4 regions of the Shewanella sp. SP2S2-6 genome follow, and region 4 is predicted to be linked to each of the others. Evidence: predicted binding sites of a transcription regulator. Region 4 holds the regulator's gene; each other region holds the start of a gene.

Region 1 (4,175 bases), on a different contig from region 4:
TTGCGCGGGCGAGGCCGCAACTGTGTAGTAGAGGCAGCTTGTATAAAGAGCCGGATGTGACAGTCCAAAATGCGCCTATGCCTGGGCCGGCAAAACCATCATAAGTGCCTAAAGCGAGTCCCTGTAGCCATTGTTGCTTGGCAGGTGGTTTGCTGCTTGGGGCTTGGCAGTTAACGTCCGATATCGCATTGGGGCTGACTAAACTGTAAATGGCAATGCCAATGATCAGCAGCGGCAGGGCTTTTTCGAGCCATTGGGTATCGACTAAATAGACTAAGAAACTGCCCAATACGGCACCAATAAAGGTGGCAATAAAGGCCATGTACCAAAACGAGGGTTTAAAAAGGTGCTGACGATAATAGGTCCAAGCCGCCATTGAAGAGCCAAAACTGGCGGCTAACTTATTGGTACCTAGTACTGTGTGCGGTGCAATGCCTAAGGTTAACAGTGCGGGGATCGACAATAGGCCACCGCCGCCAACAACAGCATCGATGAACCCAGCGATAAGACCTATAACTGCCAACAGGGCCCAATGACTGGGCTCGAGTAACAATTCCAAATTTTAATCCTACTCTATGACACGTCTAAAGGGCGGTAAGGCGTCCAGCAAGGACTTGCCATAGCGTTTAGTAACTAACCGCCTATCTAAAATGGTGACTCGGCCATAATCTTGCTCTTTACGCAGTAATCTACCACAACTTTGAATAAGCTTACGTGAAGCATCTGGGATAGTCAGTTGTAAGAAGGGATTGCCGCCTTTGACTTTGACATATTCCGCATGGGCTTGTTCAACGGGTGAGGTTGGCACCGCAAAGGGCAGTTTAGTGACGATCAAGTTCGTCAGATAATCGCCGGGTAAGTCGAGGCCTTCGGAGAAACTGCCGGTGCCGAACAATATGCTCGGTTCGCCTTTATCGCACTTAGCTTTATGATTCTCTAACAACTGTTGCCGTGGCGCATTGCCTTGAATAAGCAGCTCTGTGGTGAGTTTACCTTCAAGTAATTCAACTACTTTTTCCATCTGCCAGTAGGAGGCGAATAACACTAAGGTGGCCATTTCTCCTTCAATCAGAGTAATGATTTGCTCGGCAAGTTCTGCCGTATAGGCATCGTCCGTCGGCTCAGTGCGCATTTTTGGTAAATAAAGTGTCGCATTATTGGGGTAATCGAAGGGCGATTGTAAGGCTAAATAACGGCTGCCATCGTTGAGTGACAAACCGACTTGATGCACAAAATGGTCGAAGTTATTGAGTGCTCGCAGTGTGGCGCTGCATAAGACTACCCCCGCAGCTTTTTGCCACAGCATGGATTCCAGCATAAAGCCGACTTCGATAGGCGAGGCGCTAAACAGATAATCCACTTGTTTACCTGTAATGAGCTCCACCCAGCGCGCCATAGGCGCACCTTTATGTTTATCTTCCTTGGCCATCATCCTCCACAATTTTTGTAGATTTTCGAGCCTTTGCAGCATAAAACCGGTTTCGGCTAACAGTGCTTCGGATTGATGTTTAGGAATGTCGCCATCTTTAATCGCTTCTGCTAGCAGTGACAGCATTTTATTAAACTGTTTGAGGGCAAGATTAGAGGTCACTGCAAGGTTTTCAGCCAGAATGAGTAATGAGTCCGGCAGTTTGCCGTGCTCAAAACGCAGACGGTTTTCAGGATTAGCAAAGTGCTTAGTTTGGGTGTCGCAATAGTGGGCCACTTGATTGAGCTGACTGATAAGATCGCCTAAATGATCTTGCATTGCCTGCGCGGGGGCGATGATATTGTTGCTCTTTATTTGGTTTTGTAACTTAGCGCAGGTTTTAGCAATTTTTTCGAGCCAGTCGCATGCGCCCCTCAGCGTGGCCTGAGCACTGGAGAAATCCCGCGCCACAATCGGTAAGTGATGTGCCTCATCGATAACATAAAACACGTCTTCGGGATCGGGCAATATGACGCCGCCGCCGAGCTCTAAGTCGGCGAATAACAAGCTGTGGTTGGCGATAAGTACGTCCCAAGTATCGACATCTTCGCGGGCTTTATGGAACGGGCAATTTCTGTGGCTGGCGACTTGACGATGACAGCTGTGTTTGTCGCAGGCGATTTGTTGCCACAGGTGATCGGGCAGCGGTACGACTAAGGTATCGATTTCGCCATTCCAGCGACCTTCGTTATAGTCTTTTAACAGGCCATGCATCATAGCTACTTGGCTGTTGTCAGGCTTAGTTTGCCACATGGCCATTTGTGTACTGTTGTCGTCACCGATGAGCATCGCCAGTTTCGATAGACACACATAACGTTGTCGACCTTTGACTAAGCCAAAGCGGAAATTTAAGCCAGATTGCTCAAGGAAGAAGGGCAAGTCTTTATGCAGTAACTGTTCTTGCAGGGCGACGGTCGCGGTGGCGATACAGACTTTTTTCTTGCTCGCTAATGCCAGTGGAATGGTACCGAGAATATAAGACAATGATTTACCGATACCTGTCCCTGCTTCGACCACGATAATGCGTCTATCTTTGTCATAGTCGCCGGCGAGGGTCTTAGAGATTTCCGCCACCATATAGTTTTGTTCGCGGCGCGGCCTAAAATGAGGCAAGGCGGTAGCGATATCTTTATAGATGGCGCGGATCTGGGTTTTTACATTGTCAGGTAACATGCGTCACTACTTTATCGAATTAATGCTGTACATAATAACAGTGATTGCATAGCCTAAGAAACTTTTCTGCCATTTGGCGGCATTTAAATTGAGGAACAATCTAAATTGACAAGCTATGCGATTTGGGAACCCATGCGATGAAGCCAGAGGCTGCCGCGGCCGTTAGTGTACAAGGTCGAGTCTTAACACGCCATGCGATTCATCGTCATGGGAATTTAGTATTGCAGTATTACCTTGCGACCGCCCAAGGCCCTGTGCTGGTGGAAGTGCAAGGTACTGAACACATTTGTTTTTGTCATCAAACTGATGTCACGGCTTTGCAGTTGCAAACGCCGGGTCAAGCATTGCGGTTTGTGCCGTTAGCGCTCAAAAGCTTTAAAGGCGGCGCAGTCAGTGGAGTTTATGCTAAATCGAGCAACAGCTTACGTACCTTACAGCGCATCGCAAAAGATGCCGACATCCCCTTATTTGAAGCCGATATTCGCCCTGAACAGCGTTATTTAATCGAGCGGTTTGTGGCGCTAGATGTGGCATTTTTAGGGCATTTCTCTGCGACGAGTAACATACACGCGCCGACTAGCGACAGTCTTGTGGCTAACTCACTGCCCGTGTTTATCGCCGAGCGGGCTAAGAGTATTGCCCCTTTAACGGCTGTACATTTGCGCTGTATTTCACTGGATTTTGAATGCAGCTTTGAGGGTTTACTCTATTCGGTTGCGCTATATGGTCAAGACAGTAGCCAAGCCGAGGGGCAAGGCAGCCTCAAGCAGACTTATGAAAAAGTGATCATGGTGGGCGAAGCTGAATCAAACTCCCCCGAATATATGGAATGGGTAGCCGATGAAGCTGCGCTGATCCATCGATTAATCGCGTGGTTCCATGAGTTTGATCCTGACTTTATTATCGGTTGGTCAGTGGTGAGCTTCGATCTCGCGCTACTGTCACGCCGTGCATTATTAAACCGTATTCCGCTCACCATTGGCCGCGGCGGTGCTAAGCTCGATTGGAAAGTTGACAATAAGTTTCGCCCAGAAACCTTAGTTTTACCGGGCCGTGTGGTACTCGATGGTATCGATTGGCTTAAAGCCGCTTTTTATCACTTTGAGCGTTTCTCGCTTGAATTTGTGTCGCGACAATTATTAGGTGAAGGCAAGGCCATTCATAACGTCGATAATCGCGTTGAAGAAATTGACCTGCTGTTTAAGACCGATAAACAAGCCTTAGCCCATTACAATCTTACCGATAGCCGCCTAGTGTGGGATATTTTTACTCACACTCAATTGTGGGATTTTGCCCTCGCGCGTGCCGAACTGACAGGTTTAGAACTTGGGCGAGTAGGGGCTTCGGTGGCGGCGTTTAATCATTTGTATTTACCGCATTTACATCGAGCGGGTTATGTCGCTCCAGCAGAGCCTGCCAGTGATGGCATTGAAAGTCCTGGCGGATATGTGATGGATTCTGTGCCGGGTCTGTATAAACACGTCTTAGTGTTCGATTTTAAAAGTCTGTATCCCTCCATTATTCGCACCTTTTT
Region 2 (4,175 bases), on a different contig from region 4:
TTGCGTTCGCTAGGGTATTGCTAGTGATAGTATCGCCACCTAACAGCCTTGCCAGCTCTTGAATACGTTGTTCACGATCGAGCGACTTCATCGTGGTTTCAGTACTGCCCGCCTTATTAAATTTATCGACGAACATGTGTTGATGACCATTGCCTGCAACTTGCGGCAAGTGAGTCACGCACAGTACTTGGGTCGATTCCCCTAAGCTGCGTAACATGCGGCCCACCACTGCGGCGGTGGGGCCGGAAATCCCGACATCCACCTCATCGAAAATTAATGTCGGCGTGGCAACTTTCTTCGCGGTAATCACTTGGATACCTAGCCCTATCCGTGAAAGTTCACCGCCAGATGCGACTTTCGAAATCGGTTGCAAGGGTTGTCCAGGGTTAGTGGTGACCATAAATTCGATATTATCACTGCCGTTGGCTGACATTTGCTCTGGGTGGAAATTGACTTCGATAGTAAATTTCCCCTTAGGCATATTCAGCTCGTGGATTGACTGAGTAACCAGTTTGTCGAGTTCTTTGGCATATCGAGCGCGGCTTTGACTGAGCTTTTGTGCGTTGCTAAGGTAAGCGGCTCTGCTGGCATCGACCTGCAATTGAATTTCTTCGAGCTTGCTTTCGTCACTGTCTAAGGTGCTCAGTTCTGCCTTTAATGCTAAATGATGTTCGGCCAGTTTATTCGGGCTAACATGGTGTTTACGGGCCAGTTGCATGGCTTTTGATAGCCGCTCTTCTAAATAGGCAAAATGAGCTGGATCGAGTTCAAGCTTACTCAAATAGTGCTGTAATTCGCCTGCGCTTTCTTGCACTTGGATTAATGCATCATTGAGCATAGTGTTGATATTGCTTAATGCAGGATCGTAGCTTTGCAGGTCTTCGGCGAGGGAAACCACTCGGTTGAGCAGTGACTCTATGTTGTTTTCTTCGCCCTCAGTGAGTATATCTAGACTCGCTTGACAGGTATCAATCAACTCAGTGCCATTGGCCAAACGTTTGTGCTCTTGCTCAATTTCATCGAACTCATCAACTTTAAGATCAAACTCATCGAGTTCTTCTACTTGATACTGCACTAATTGCTTACGGGCAATACGTTCATGCTGGGAGGCTTCAAGCTGTTTTAGATCGGCCTCAATTTGTTTGCAGCGTTGAAAACTGGCGGCAACCGTATCGATAAGCAATCTGTGGTTGGCATAACTGTCGAGCAAGGTGAGTTGGTGTTCACTCTTCAACATTGCATGGTGCGCATGTTGGCCGTGAATACCGATGAGCAACTGACCCAGTAATTTGAGTTGCGTAAGCGGCACTGGATTCCCATTGATATAGGCGCGTGAACGGCCATCGCTACCAATAGTTCGACGTAGGATACACTCATCATCGAGTTCAAGATCGTTATCTTCTAACCAACGTTTTGCCAGTGGAATATCATCCAAGGAAAAGCGGGCGCTGACCTCGGTTTTATTGGCTCCTGGGCGAACACTGCTGGCATCGGCGCGATTGCCTAGGCACAGGCCTAACGCATCGATGGCGATCGATTTACCTGCACCGGTTTCACCTGTGATACTGGTCATACCGGGGCGAAAATCCAGTTCTAAAAAACGGACGATAGCGAAGTTATTAATGCTGAGTTGGCAAAGCATAGTGAATTCCTGTCGAAAAATATACCAAACCACTGTATTGATAAACAGTATATACTGATTTTATATACAGTAAAGTGGCTTGGGTAAGTAATCGGCATTATTGGCAGTAAATATTTTTAATTAACTGATTATGCATGGGTTCTTACTAAGCTTTCTAAGATAGGTAAACTAAAGAAAGTAACTAAGGTGCCAAATAGAATGCCCTGAGCACTGGTTGAAGCCTGAGTATTATAACGCTGGGCGAGTAAGTACACGCTAGCGGCTGTGGGCAGTGCGCTCAAGATCACGCCCATGATCAGGTAGTCGCCGCTCACGCCAAAACGGTTAAGCATAAAGTAGACGAGTGCCGGTTGGATAGCCAGCTTGAAGAGGTTGATAAGGCTCAGTTCGATAAAATTCTTGGGGCTAAATACGCTGCTATCTTTCTGGTAGCGCATCGCTTTGGCGAGTACCATGCCGATAGCAAATAGTGCGCAGGGGCTTGAGGTATTTCCAATTTGCTGGATCATTAGCGCCAGCCCAGAAGGTAGTTTTATCTCTAGCGCCGAAATGCCGACACCAATTAAGCTGCCAATAACGATAGGGTTTTTACCGACCGCCATTGCCATTATGACTAAGGCGTGGTGTTGTCTTTGGGTGTTTGTGGCCAGTTCCATCGAGACTAAGGCGACGGCAAACATCAGCACGGATAATAAGCTGGCAATCGCAGGGGCGACTAAGGCGCTTTGCTGCTGCGGAAAGAGGATGATGAGTAGTGGAATACCAATAAATGCGGTATTACCAAAGGTAGCATTGAGGGCTCGAATAGCGGCAACCGCATGCTGTTTAGGGTTAGCAAGCAGCGAGAGCCCAAGGCAGACAAGATAAGTGATCACCATAGCCGTGCTGTAGCCCGCAATAAATCCCCATTGCAAAATCTCGTCAATCGGCTGCTGGGCGAGGGCGATAAGCATGATTGCAGGGAACGCAATATAGTAGACATATTGGTTTAGCACTTGAGCCGTATCGACGGGCAAGAGTTTTAGTTTTTGCACTAGTGTACCGAGCAACATGATCCCGAAGACGGCAAACAGAGGGGTTAAAATGGTCATTTCCCTCACTCATCCTTACGATTAAATTTGAATAAACTCAGCCATTACTGTCATTTCTGCTATCGCTATGACTTTGGGGCGCTTGCCTTTTTTATGTCACTTTAGAGCCAGAACTAGCGCCAGCGCAGTAAAACTCGCCACAAAATAACATATCATTTCAGTCTAAGGCTATTGCGCTATGGTCGTATAAGTGGATTAATTGATGTTTAAAACACAATGACTTAGCGTACGCTGTGATTGTTGATGACTTTATATAGTGCCTAAAGTGGGCTGCTAGAACAGAATTAGGATATGCAATGAGTGATGATTTAGGCGCTGAACTACAACTTGTCTATCTTTTTGTGCATTTAGTCAATGCGGGCAGTTTTTCGCAGGCGGCGAAGGAGCTTGATATGCCCATTGCCACAGTGAGCCGCAAGTTAGCTAAGTTGGAAGAGAAGCTCGATAAACAGCTCTTTATGCGCAGCACCCGCAAGTTACGATTGACAGAGGAAGGGCTGGCACTCTTCCAACGCTACCAGAGTGTGGTTGCCCAATTTGATGAACTGAGTGGTGCGGGCAGCGATAAACCCGAGGGTACCCTGCGCATCGCCGCGCCGATTTCGATTATTTCCATCGTGTTTATTCAAGCATTGAATGAATTTGGCCGTCTGTATCCCGATATCCGTTTGCACATTTCCCAGAGCAATGAGTTAGTGGATTTGATCGACAAGGGCATAGATGTGGCGATTGTCGGCGGGGCTCAGCCTGATTCTTCGTGGGTGTCGAGTACCTTAGGCGAGCTGGATTATTGCCTGTTTGCCACGCCAGAATATTTGGCTCAGGCACCTAAACTTGAGCATCCCGACGATCTCGAAGCCCATCAATTGATAAAAGTCTGGCCGCTGTTCAATTGGCATTTAAAGCATCCGAGTGGTGAGTCTTTCTATTTTAATGGTCCGACTAAGCTCACCCTCACTGACTTACACGGTGCGATTCAGGCGACCTTAGGCCATGGCGGGATCTTGTATGGTCCTGAACTATTTGTAAAACAGCAGATTAAAGAAGGGAAACTTAAAGTGTTATTGCCAGAATGGATTGGCGAGCAGAGGCGGATTTCGATTTTATATCATCAGCGCAGCCAGCAGCCGCTAAAGGTCAGAGTCTTTATTGAGTTTATGCAGTCAAAGGCGCCGGAGTTATTCTCTATGCGTTGATTTAACGAGGGGAACGAATGCTTAACGTCTTTTAGGTTTTACCGTGTTTTTGCTCATGGTATTTTGCGTTTGTTTCGCGTCTTGCAGGCTGGAGCGTGTCGCGGGTAATATGCCGAGTTCTAAGAAGTATCCCACTAAACGCCGCAGTTCGAATAAAGAACCGATACGCTGTTGATCTTTGATGGTCAGTTTCCAACTGTCGGTTCGTCCTTCGCTATTGGTTAAGACAAATCCTTGATAAACAAT
Region 3 (4,175 bases), on a different contig from region 4:
ATTCCCCCATGACGGCATAACCTTAGAACAGTCGTTAAGTTTTTCAGTGGGTTATCGCACCGCCTCCGCTAAAGATATGATAAGTGCTTTGGCCGATCATTTGTCTGAGCAGGATTTAGGCGCACAGCAGATTGAAGATCCAGATCGCGAGCTGACCACCCGCAGTGGTTGTGTCGATAATGGCGATTTAACGCGGTTACGTACGCAACTGACCAATATGCTGACCGATGAACTGGTGAGCGAGTTTTCGGGCCGCTATTTAACTCAGTCAAAATGCGCCTTAGATTTACCCGATGAGCCATTGGACATCACGCAAGACGAAGTGCTCGCTTGGCTCGATGAGCAGCCGCTTATTCGCCTCGGCGGGCTGCGCTGTTTGTATTTTGATATTAATGTGGCACAGGGCGTTGTCTATATTAATGGTGATAAGTATCAGCTTTCAGCCGAATTGGCCGCAGTGATCCCATTACTATGTGATAGTAATCAGTTGGATAAAGCTGCCTTAGCCCCTTGGTTAGCCCATGCTGATTTGCTCACGCAACTTACCGAGTGGGTGAATCTAGGCTACTGGTACTTTGAAGATCTCAGCGATGAAGAGTGTTAAGGCGGAATGAGCCAAAGCTTGATGGGTGTTAATGCCACTTTAGCGTTAACACCCAACGGGGCTTAGCGGTATATGTTTTTTAGATCTAGATGGGTTTTAGTGCTATATGGAGTTTAGAGTTAGTGTAGAGTTAGGTGGGGTCTGTAATTCGCAGGCGGTCATTTAGCCACTGGCTCTGTTGATTATTTCACTATGGGCAATTGTGCCCATTGGGTGGTGTAACGAGGAGAAAGGTGCTCACGCTTCATTCCCCAAGTCGGGTCAATACCTTGCCCTGCAAACCATATTTTTCCATGACCGCTGTGGTTCACTTTATCGAGTAATTGCATCAACTCCTTGCTTTTAGGCCTAGGCGTGACGTCATCGAATAATCCGAGCTGAAACATGCCTGTACCAAAAAAATCCCCTAACATGACACCGGCCTTTGCATAGGCATGACCTTCACGCCAAATGCGTTGCAGTAGGCTTTGGCCAAGGGTGACAAAATCCCGCGTATCATTGCTGGGGCGAACTAAACTGCCCGACAGTGATTTGCTGTACTGGGGAGTTGCATCGCTAAAAGGGCTAGTACGGACAAATACCGACATCGCTTTAGCGTACTGGCGCTCGGAGCGCAGTTTTTCACAGGCCCTAAAAGTGTATTCATTGATTGCCTGTTGCATCGCTTCTAAATTATCAATACGACTGCCAAAGGATCGGGAGCTGATAATTTGTTGTTTAGTAGCGGCGACCTCTTGTATGTCATCACAGGCAATGCCGTTAAGTTCGCGTACCGTGCGCTCGACGGTGACAGAAAAGGTGTCGCGGATAAGCTTAGGATGCGCATCCGCCAATTGCAACGCGGTATTTATACCCATGATGTTCAAGCGTTTTGTAAGCCTACGGCCTATTCCCCAGACTTCGTCGACAGGGATAAGCGCCATCAGCCGTCGTTGGCGTTCACGGTCGCGCAAGTCAACCACGCCCTGCGTCGCTGGATAACGTTTCGCGGCATGGTTTGCCAGTTTAGCCAGGGTTTTTGTCGGTCCAATGCCGACGCAAACGCTGATCCCAATCCACTGCGGTATTCGGTGATAAATATCAAGTGCAAGCTGATGAATATCAATGCATTTATCGAAACGAGAAAGGTCTAAAAACGCTTCATCAATACTATACACTTCTACTTTCGGTACCATTTGCTCTAAGGTGGTCATGACTCTATTTGATATGTCGGCATAGAGTGCATAGTTGGAGGAGAATACCGCGACGTGATGCTGGCGGAGTTGGTTTGCGATTTGATACACAGGCACCGCCATCTTGATGCCAAGTTGTTTTGCCTCTGCCGAGCGGGCGACGACGCAGCCATCGTTATTGGATAACACTACAATCGGCCTGCCAGCTAAATCTGGCCTAAACATCCGCTCACAGGATGCATAAAAATTATTGCAATCGACGAGGGCGAATAGTGAGGACGTCATTTGAGCTTTTTCACCACGTTGGTCACCACTCCAAAGATGTTTAACTCAGACTCATCATTGATGGCAATCGGGGAGAATAAGGCATTACGTGGCAGCAATTGCACCACAGGGCGCAGCTGTAATTGCTTTACGGTAAATTCACCGTTGACTGCTGCGACAACGATATCCCCGTGTGCCGGCTGTAATGAGCGATCCACCACCAAAATATCACCGGAGAAAATCCCCGCGTCGATCATCGAATCCCCTTGGACTTTGACAAAAAACGTGGCGGCGGGGTGTTTGATGCATAACTCATTGAGATCTAATGTTTGTTCTACATAGTCTTGGGCTGGTGACGGAAATCCTGCGGCAATCAAGGAGCTAAATAGCGAGAGCCGATATTGGGTATGTTTGGCGAAGCGGCCTAGGATCATCATAATAAATCACAGTATACTGTACGTATGAACAGTATAGTCTAACAATGATACTTATCGAAATAATTTATGTGGGGAGAGTAGGAGCTAAATCAAGCATTATAAAACCCCTATAAAAAAGCTAGAACAACTTATGAGAGGTTGTTCTAGCCAGCGATATACCGAATTTGTAGTTCGACTAATATGTTATTTCAATACATTATTTCAATGCCGCTGGGACGATAGGGTAGTTATCCCAGACTTGGCCGTCGGTCATCGATCGCACCAGTTTGATGTATTCGGCATGGGTCCAAGCGAGCGGCGTGGCCGAGTTAGTGCCTTGTCCGAGTTGGTAATGGTAGCGGGTGGCATCGCCGACACCGTCCCAGGCTTGCTCGGGTAACATCATGCCCGCATTCGCAAAGGTTTCCATGCCCTGCACATAGGTGTTGATCAACTGCTGCTTGGTTTGCTGGGCGTTATTGCCTGTTAGCTCGCCTTTCGCTTGGGCGAGTGCTAATTCAAAATGACCGCGCTCGCCGGTGAAGAAGGGCCAGACTCGGCCACGTTGATTGGCGCTGTTGCTGCCGGATTCTGCGTAGTTATGGCCAGTCACCGTATCCTCGCCGTAGCCGTCGTTACCATAACGTCTAAAGCCTGGGATAGTGCTGCCATCTTTGGCGGTAAACTCGTATTTTATGCGTAGGTTGTGCTCAAGCTCTTTATTATCAATCAGTTGAAGGCTTTGATTGATGAGCTTGTCGGTTGCACCGCGCACGCCATAACGCACTAGTTCTAAAAATCCGCCATCGAGGATTTGACGCTGATCTAAACCTTGCTTACCGTTATTCGCTGCCAGTGTATCGCTAGTATTTGGCTCGCCATTCGGGCTTAAACGTAAATAGTAAGGCGCGCTGACGCCTGCGCTGTTTTTTAGTAGTCCTTGGGTGGTGACTAAGTGTTTTTCTAAACTATTACTTAAGTCTTTGGCGGCGGCAAGATAACGGGCGCTTGAAGTAATATCTTTAGCTTCTTTGGCAATTTCACTCGCGGCAACAAGACCTGCGATCACGGCGGCCGTTGTCGAGGGTGAGTAACCAGCCTGTTCTTCCCAACGCTCTTGCTGGGTTTTAGGCGGGGTGATTTGAGTGTGATTCCAATCCAGATTGACCTCACCGCCACTGATCAAGAAGTCCGCTGCACCTTTGAGCATCTCTTGATACCAGTGACTGATCTCATCAGGGGTGAGTACACCCGCTTGCCAGAGTTTCCAGCCGAGCATGATTGGCATGGCGGTTTGATCGAGCTGTACACCAACCCACTCAATTTGGCCATCTACATGGGTCTTTTGCAGGAACCAACCCGGCGTACCCGTAAAGCCGGGCGTCTTTTCGGTTACTTGCACTTTTTTCAGGTATTCGAAGGCCACTTTGGGCGTTTGGGTGTCACCCATGGCGAGGAATGCCATGGCACATTGGTAAAAGTCACGCGGCCATACCGCTTTATAGCCAGTACTCGGAACGGCTGCTGAAACCGTATCGCCCCAAGGATTGGATAACGAGGCGATAAGTGCGCCCGCATAGGTTTTATCTTCCTGCGCTTTCAAGACCATAGCACTGGTATACAGCAGCTTGCCGTTATCTGTGGTGTTGTTGGCCATGTTTGCGATGGCGGGCAGCGAGCTTAAGTAATCGTGCCAGCCGACATGGGTTGCATCGCCTT
Region 4 (4,175 bases):
TGCTGGTATTAGCCACGCTGGCACATACGACTGAAATAAATCTGTTCTCTATTTTTAGTGGCATTTTGAACTCGATTACGGCTCGATTTATTTGCCACGGGCGGCGATATATCATCGCCGACTAAATCAACCATACTTGCTGTTTAAATATTGATCAAGATCACTTATTTATCTAATTGTCTGAAAAATTGCCAAAAAAAAGCCTCACATTCATAGGCGAGGCGGCTTTCAAGGTAAAAAAATAAATGAATATTTAATGTACAGCGCTAAAAAAAGATTGTTGGCCGAAGAGATTGCCTTGCTCAATGCGTACGTCGCCATGTAAGTGACTGTTTACGTCTTCTAGCACTATACCCATGGCGCGGGCACTTTTAGCGACGATTTGCAGGCGACGATTATCGCGTGCATCCAGTGATTGGGTCCAAGTAATAACCGCACTGGACGTACCACTTGTTAAGGCTTTTTCCATCGCCCACAGGGTTTCGACTTCATCTTTAGCGTGCACCAGCAAGACTCTGTCCATACGCACGCCTGCATTGGCGAGCATTTGTTTGTAGCCAATGCTCGGTGGGTTGATGAGTACTAACCAACGACCCTGTTGGCTTAACTGGGCGAGTTGCGCACTCAAATGGATTAACTCTTGGCGGCCTTGAGTCTTAGTTGGCATGCAGGCGATAGGTGCGTGGTGCCAGTCATAGTCGGCATCACGGACTTCATCGAGCCACAAGCCCGGATGGCGGGGTGCATTGCCAAGTAGTTTGTTCATAGCCAATCTCCATTACGGATCACACCGACGGCGAGTCCTTCAATTGTTAAACTTTGATAGCCTAAATCCACTTTTATCGGGGAATAGTCTTCATTTTCGGCGTGTAGATAGACCACATTGCCTTTTTTTTCGAAACGTTTAACAGTGACATCGTCGTCGACTCTAGCGACAACCACTTGACCATTTCTAGCTTGTTGTACTTTATGGACAGCCAGCAAATCTCCTTCGAGAATGCCGATATTCTTCATGCTGTCGCCTTTAACCCGCAGTAAGAAATCGGCGGCGGGATGGAACATGCTCGGGTCGACTTGGTAGTACTGTTCGACATGTTCTTGGGCAAGAATAGGTTCGCCAGCAGCCACTTGACCGATAAGTGGTAAACCTGTTTCAGTTAAATCTTCGACTTCCGCAGGTAGGCGAATGCCCCGCGATGTGCCTGGCATGATCTCAATGCAGCCCTTTTTCGCCAACGCTTTAAGATGCTCTTCAGCCGCATTGGCGCTCTTAAAACCTAAACGGGTCGCGATTTCTGCCCGAGTGGGTGGCATGCCAGTATCGGCAATATTTCGTTTAATTAGCTCTAAAATTTCAGCTTGGCGTGGCGTCAAAGGTCTCATGGTGTTTCCTGTTTTTCTATACAGTTACTGTTAGTATATACAGTATTATTTGCAGCGCAAGTATTAACCACTTTTTAGCTATGTTGGAGAGAATTAGCGAATATTACCCATAGTCTGGTATTCTACCGGGCTAGTAAACGTACTTAATTGCATAAGAATAATGCCTAAACACGACTCTCTTTGGTTGAAATCATTACGCTGGATCCAAAAACACTTAGTGCACACTATTGTTGTGCCTCAGGATCCCTTTGCCGATCTGAATCTGGATGCCTCCAGACCCCTTGCTTATGTGATGAAAACGGAATCGCTGAGTGACATCGCTGCCCTGAGCGAAATTACGGCTAAGTTAGGACTGCCGAGCCCCTATGAGCCTTTAGTGGCAAATGGTGTGATTGCGCCTCGGGTTGTCTGCCTTCAAGGGCGTAAGCCGCTGTTTGGTGAGCGTGCCGGTAACGAGCCTTTCCTCGAATGCTTTATGCGTTTGTTGGCCGTGCATAAGGAGCGCCCTGAATTAGACATTCAACTGGTGCCCGTGAGCCTGTATTGGGGCCGCACGCCAGGGAAAGAAGACGACACTATGAAGGCGGCTGTGTTTGAGCGGGAAAACCCGACTTGGCTGCGCAAATGCTTGATGATTCTATTCTTAGGTCGACATAACTTCGTACAGTTTTCAAATGCGGTATCTCTGCGATACATGGCCGACGAACACGGCACTGACATGGGGATCGCCCATAAGTTAGCGCGGGTAGCGCGGGTGCATTTCCGTCGTCAACGTAAGGTGATGACAGGGCCTGTGCTGCCAAATCGCCAAGCACTGTTTCATTCGCTGCTCAAATCCGAGTCCTTGCGTAAAGCGATTCAAGAAGAAGCGGCCAACAAAAAGATTTCTGAGACCCAAGCGCGCGAGACAGCCATTGAGTATCTTGATGAAATCGCTGCAGATTACTCAGATAGCTTAGTGCGTATTGCCGAGCGTTTCTTAACTTGGTTGTGGAACAAGCTTTACAGCGGGATCAACATCAAAGGTGCCGAGCAAGTTCGTCAGCTGCACCACGATGGCCACGAGATTGTCTATGTACCTTGTCATCGCAGCCACATGGATTACCTGCTGTTATCGTATATTTTGTACTATCAAGGTATGGTTCCGCCGCACATTGCCGCAGGTATTAACCTCAACTTCTGGCCCGCTGGACCTATGTTCCGTCGCGGTGGTGCCTTCTTTATCCGCCGTAGTTTTAATGGCAACAAGCTGTATACCGCAGTATTCCGTGAGTATTTAGATCAACTGTTTGCTAAAGGTTATTCGGTGGAATATTTCTCCGAAGGCGGCCGCTCACGTACGGGTCGTCTATTGGCGCCAAAAACCGGCATGATTGCTATGACTATGAACAGTGTGCTGCGCGGTATCGAGCGTCCAGTCACGCTAGTGCCTGTGTATTTAGGCTATGACCATGTGATGGAAGTGGCGACGTACCATAAAGAGTTAAGTGGTAAGAAAAAGAAAAAAGAATCTGTGTGGCAAGTGTTTGGCGCGATCCGCAAACTGGGTAATTTCGGTCAAGGTTATGTGAACTTTGGCGAGCCTATAACCCTGCAAAACTTCTTAAATGAGCGCGCGCCAAACTGGCGTACTGAGTTGGCCGATGATCCTGAGCAAAAACCAAGCTGGTTAACGCCAGCTGTAAACGTGCTGGCGAATCGAGTGATGACAAATATCAACGATGCGGCGGCGGCGAGTTCGGTGACCTTGACGAGTTTAGTGTTGCTGGCCACAGATCAAAATGCCTTAGAGCGCAGTCTGCTGGAACGTCAGCTTGATCTGTATCTGACCCTACTCAAAAAAGTGCCTTACACTACTTATACTTCGGTTGCCGAAGGTGATGGTAAGCATTTAGTGCAGCAAGGTTTAGAGCTGAATAAGTTTGTTGTGTGTGCCGATCCTTTAGGTGAAATCGTGTCTATCGAAGCGAGTCAGGCTGTGTCTATGACTTACTATCGTAACAATATCATTCACTTATTTATTGTGCCGTCATTAATTGCGAGCTGCTTAACGCATAATGAGCAGATCCCGCGTCAGCAAGTGGTGTCAATCGTTGCCGATTTTTATCCACTGCTGAAAGCCGAACTCTTTATGGGCATTAAAGATGTACCTGCCTATGTCAATCAAGTGCTGGATTTCTTCATTGAACAAGGGTTAGTGGTCGAGACTGATACCTTAGCTGTCGTGCCAGAGCACACTAGCCAACTATTATTGTTAGCCAGTTCCGTGAGCGAGACCTTGCAACGCTATGCGATTATTTTCAACCTGTTAGCGAACAGACCTAAGATGGAGCGCTCAGAACTTGAGTCTGAGAGTCATCTACTTGCCCAGCGTTTAGGCGCTTTGCATGGCATTACCGCGCCTGAGTTCTACGATAAGAAACTTTACGGCACCTTGAGCGTTAAGCTCAAAGAATTGGGATATCTGGCGGATAACCAAGATAAGTCCAATATCAATCGCATACGAGATCAAGCCAATAGCTTATTACGTCCGTCAGTGAAACAAACGATAGTGGCGAGTGTCACCGCGGAGCATACAGTTTAATGGCAAATCATATGAATGCGGCTAAGCATAAGCCCGCAGGTAAGTCCTTGCTCGGCGGCGCCATGATTATTGCTGGCACGACCGTAGGTGCTGGGATGTTTTCTCTGCCCGTGGTCGGTGCAGGTATGTGGTTTGGCTATTCGATTTTAATGTTATTGGGCATTTGGTTTTGCATGTTGATGTCGGGCTTATTGCTACTCGAAACCAA

Evidence for each region. The regulator LexA, encoded in region 4, represses DNA repair genes until DNA is damaged. The targets are predictions, from matches to a motif close to TACTGTATNNNNATACAGTA.
Region 1: a site for LexA is predicted at 2,665-2,684, ahead of dinG (ATP-dependent DNA helicase DinG). Genes of this name have one in related genera too.
Region 2: a site for LexA is predicted at 1,673-1,692, ahead of recN (DNA repair protein RecN). Genes of this name have one in related genera too.
Region 3: a site for LexA is predicted at 2,492-2,511, ahead of umuD (translesion error-prone DNA polymerase V autoproteolytic subunit). Genes of this name have one in related genera too.

What each region holds. Positions count from the first base shown of each region.
Region 1 is NZ_JAUOEQ010000058.1:6,558-10,732, reverse strand. Features, by position in the region: gene Q4Q57_RS21580 (TSUP family transporter) at 1-559, opposite strand, end outside; gene dinG (ATP-dependent DNA helicase DinG) at 569-2,641, opposite strand; gene Q4Q57_RS21570 (DNA polymerase II) at 2,779-4,175, shown strand, end outside.
Region 2 is NZ_JAUOEQ010000026.1:7,539-11,713, reverse strand. Features, by position in the region: gene recN (DNA repair protein RecN) at 1-1,642, opposite strand, end outside; gene Q4Q57_RS16020 (AEC family transporter) at 1,771-2,733, opposite strand; gene lldR (LysR family transcriptional regulator LldR) at 3,030-3,929, shown strand; gene Q4Q57_RS16010 (DUF3319 domain-containing protein) at 3,951-4,175, opposite strand, start outside.
Region 3 is NZ_JAUOEQ010000013.1:60,335-64,509, forward strand. Features, by position in the region: gene Q4Q57_RS11100 (cupin domain-containing protein) at 1-604, shown strand, start outside; gene umuC (translesion error-prone DNA polymerase V subunit UmuC) at 787-2,061, opposite strand; gene umuD (translesion error-prone DNA polymerase V autoproteolytic subunit) at 2,058-2,477, opposite strand; gene Q4Q57_RS11115 (glycoside hydrolase family 15 protein) at 2,674-4,175, opposite strand, start outside.
Region 4 is NZ_JAUOEQ010000014.1:37,989-42,163, forward strand. Features, by position in the region: gene Q4Q57_RS11465 (cell division inhibitor SulA) at 254-766, opposite strand; gene lexA (transcriptional repressor LexA) at 763-1,383, opposite strand; gene plsB (glycerol-3-phosphate 1-O-acyltransferase PlsB) at 1,544-3,967, shown strand; gene mtr (tryptophan permease) at 3,967-4,175, shown strand, end outside.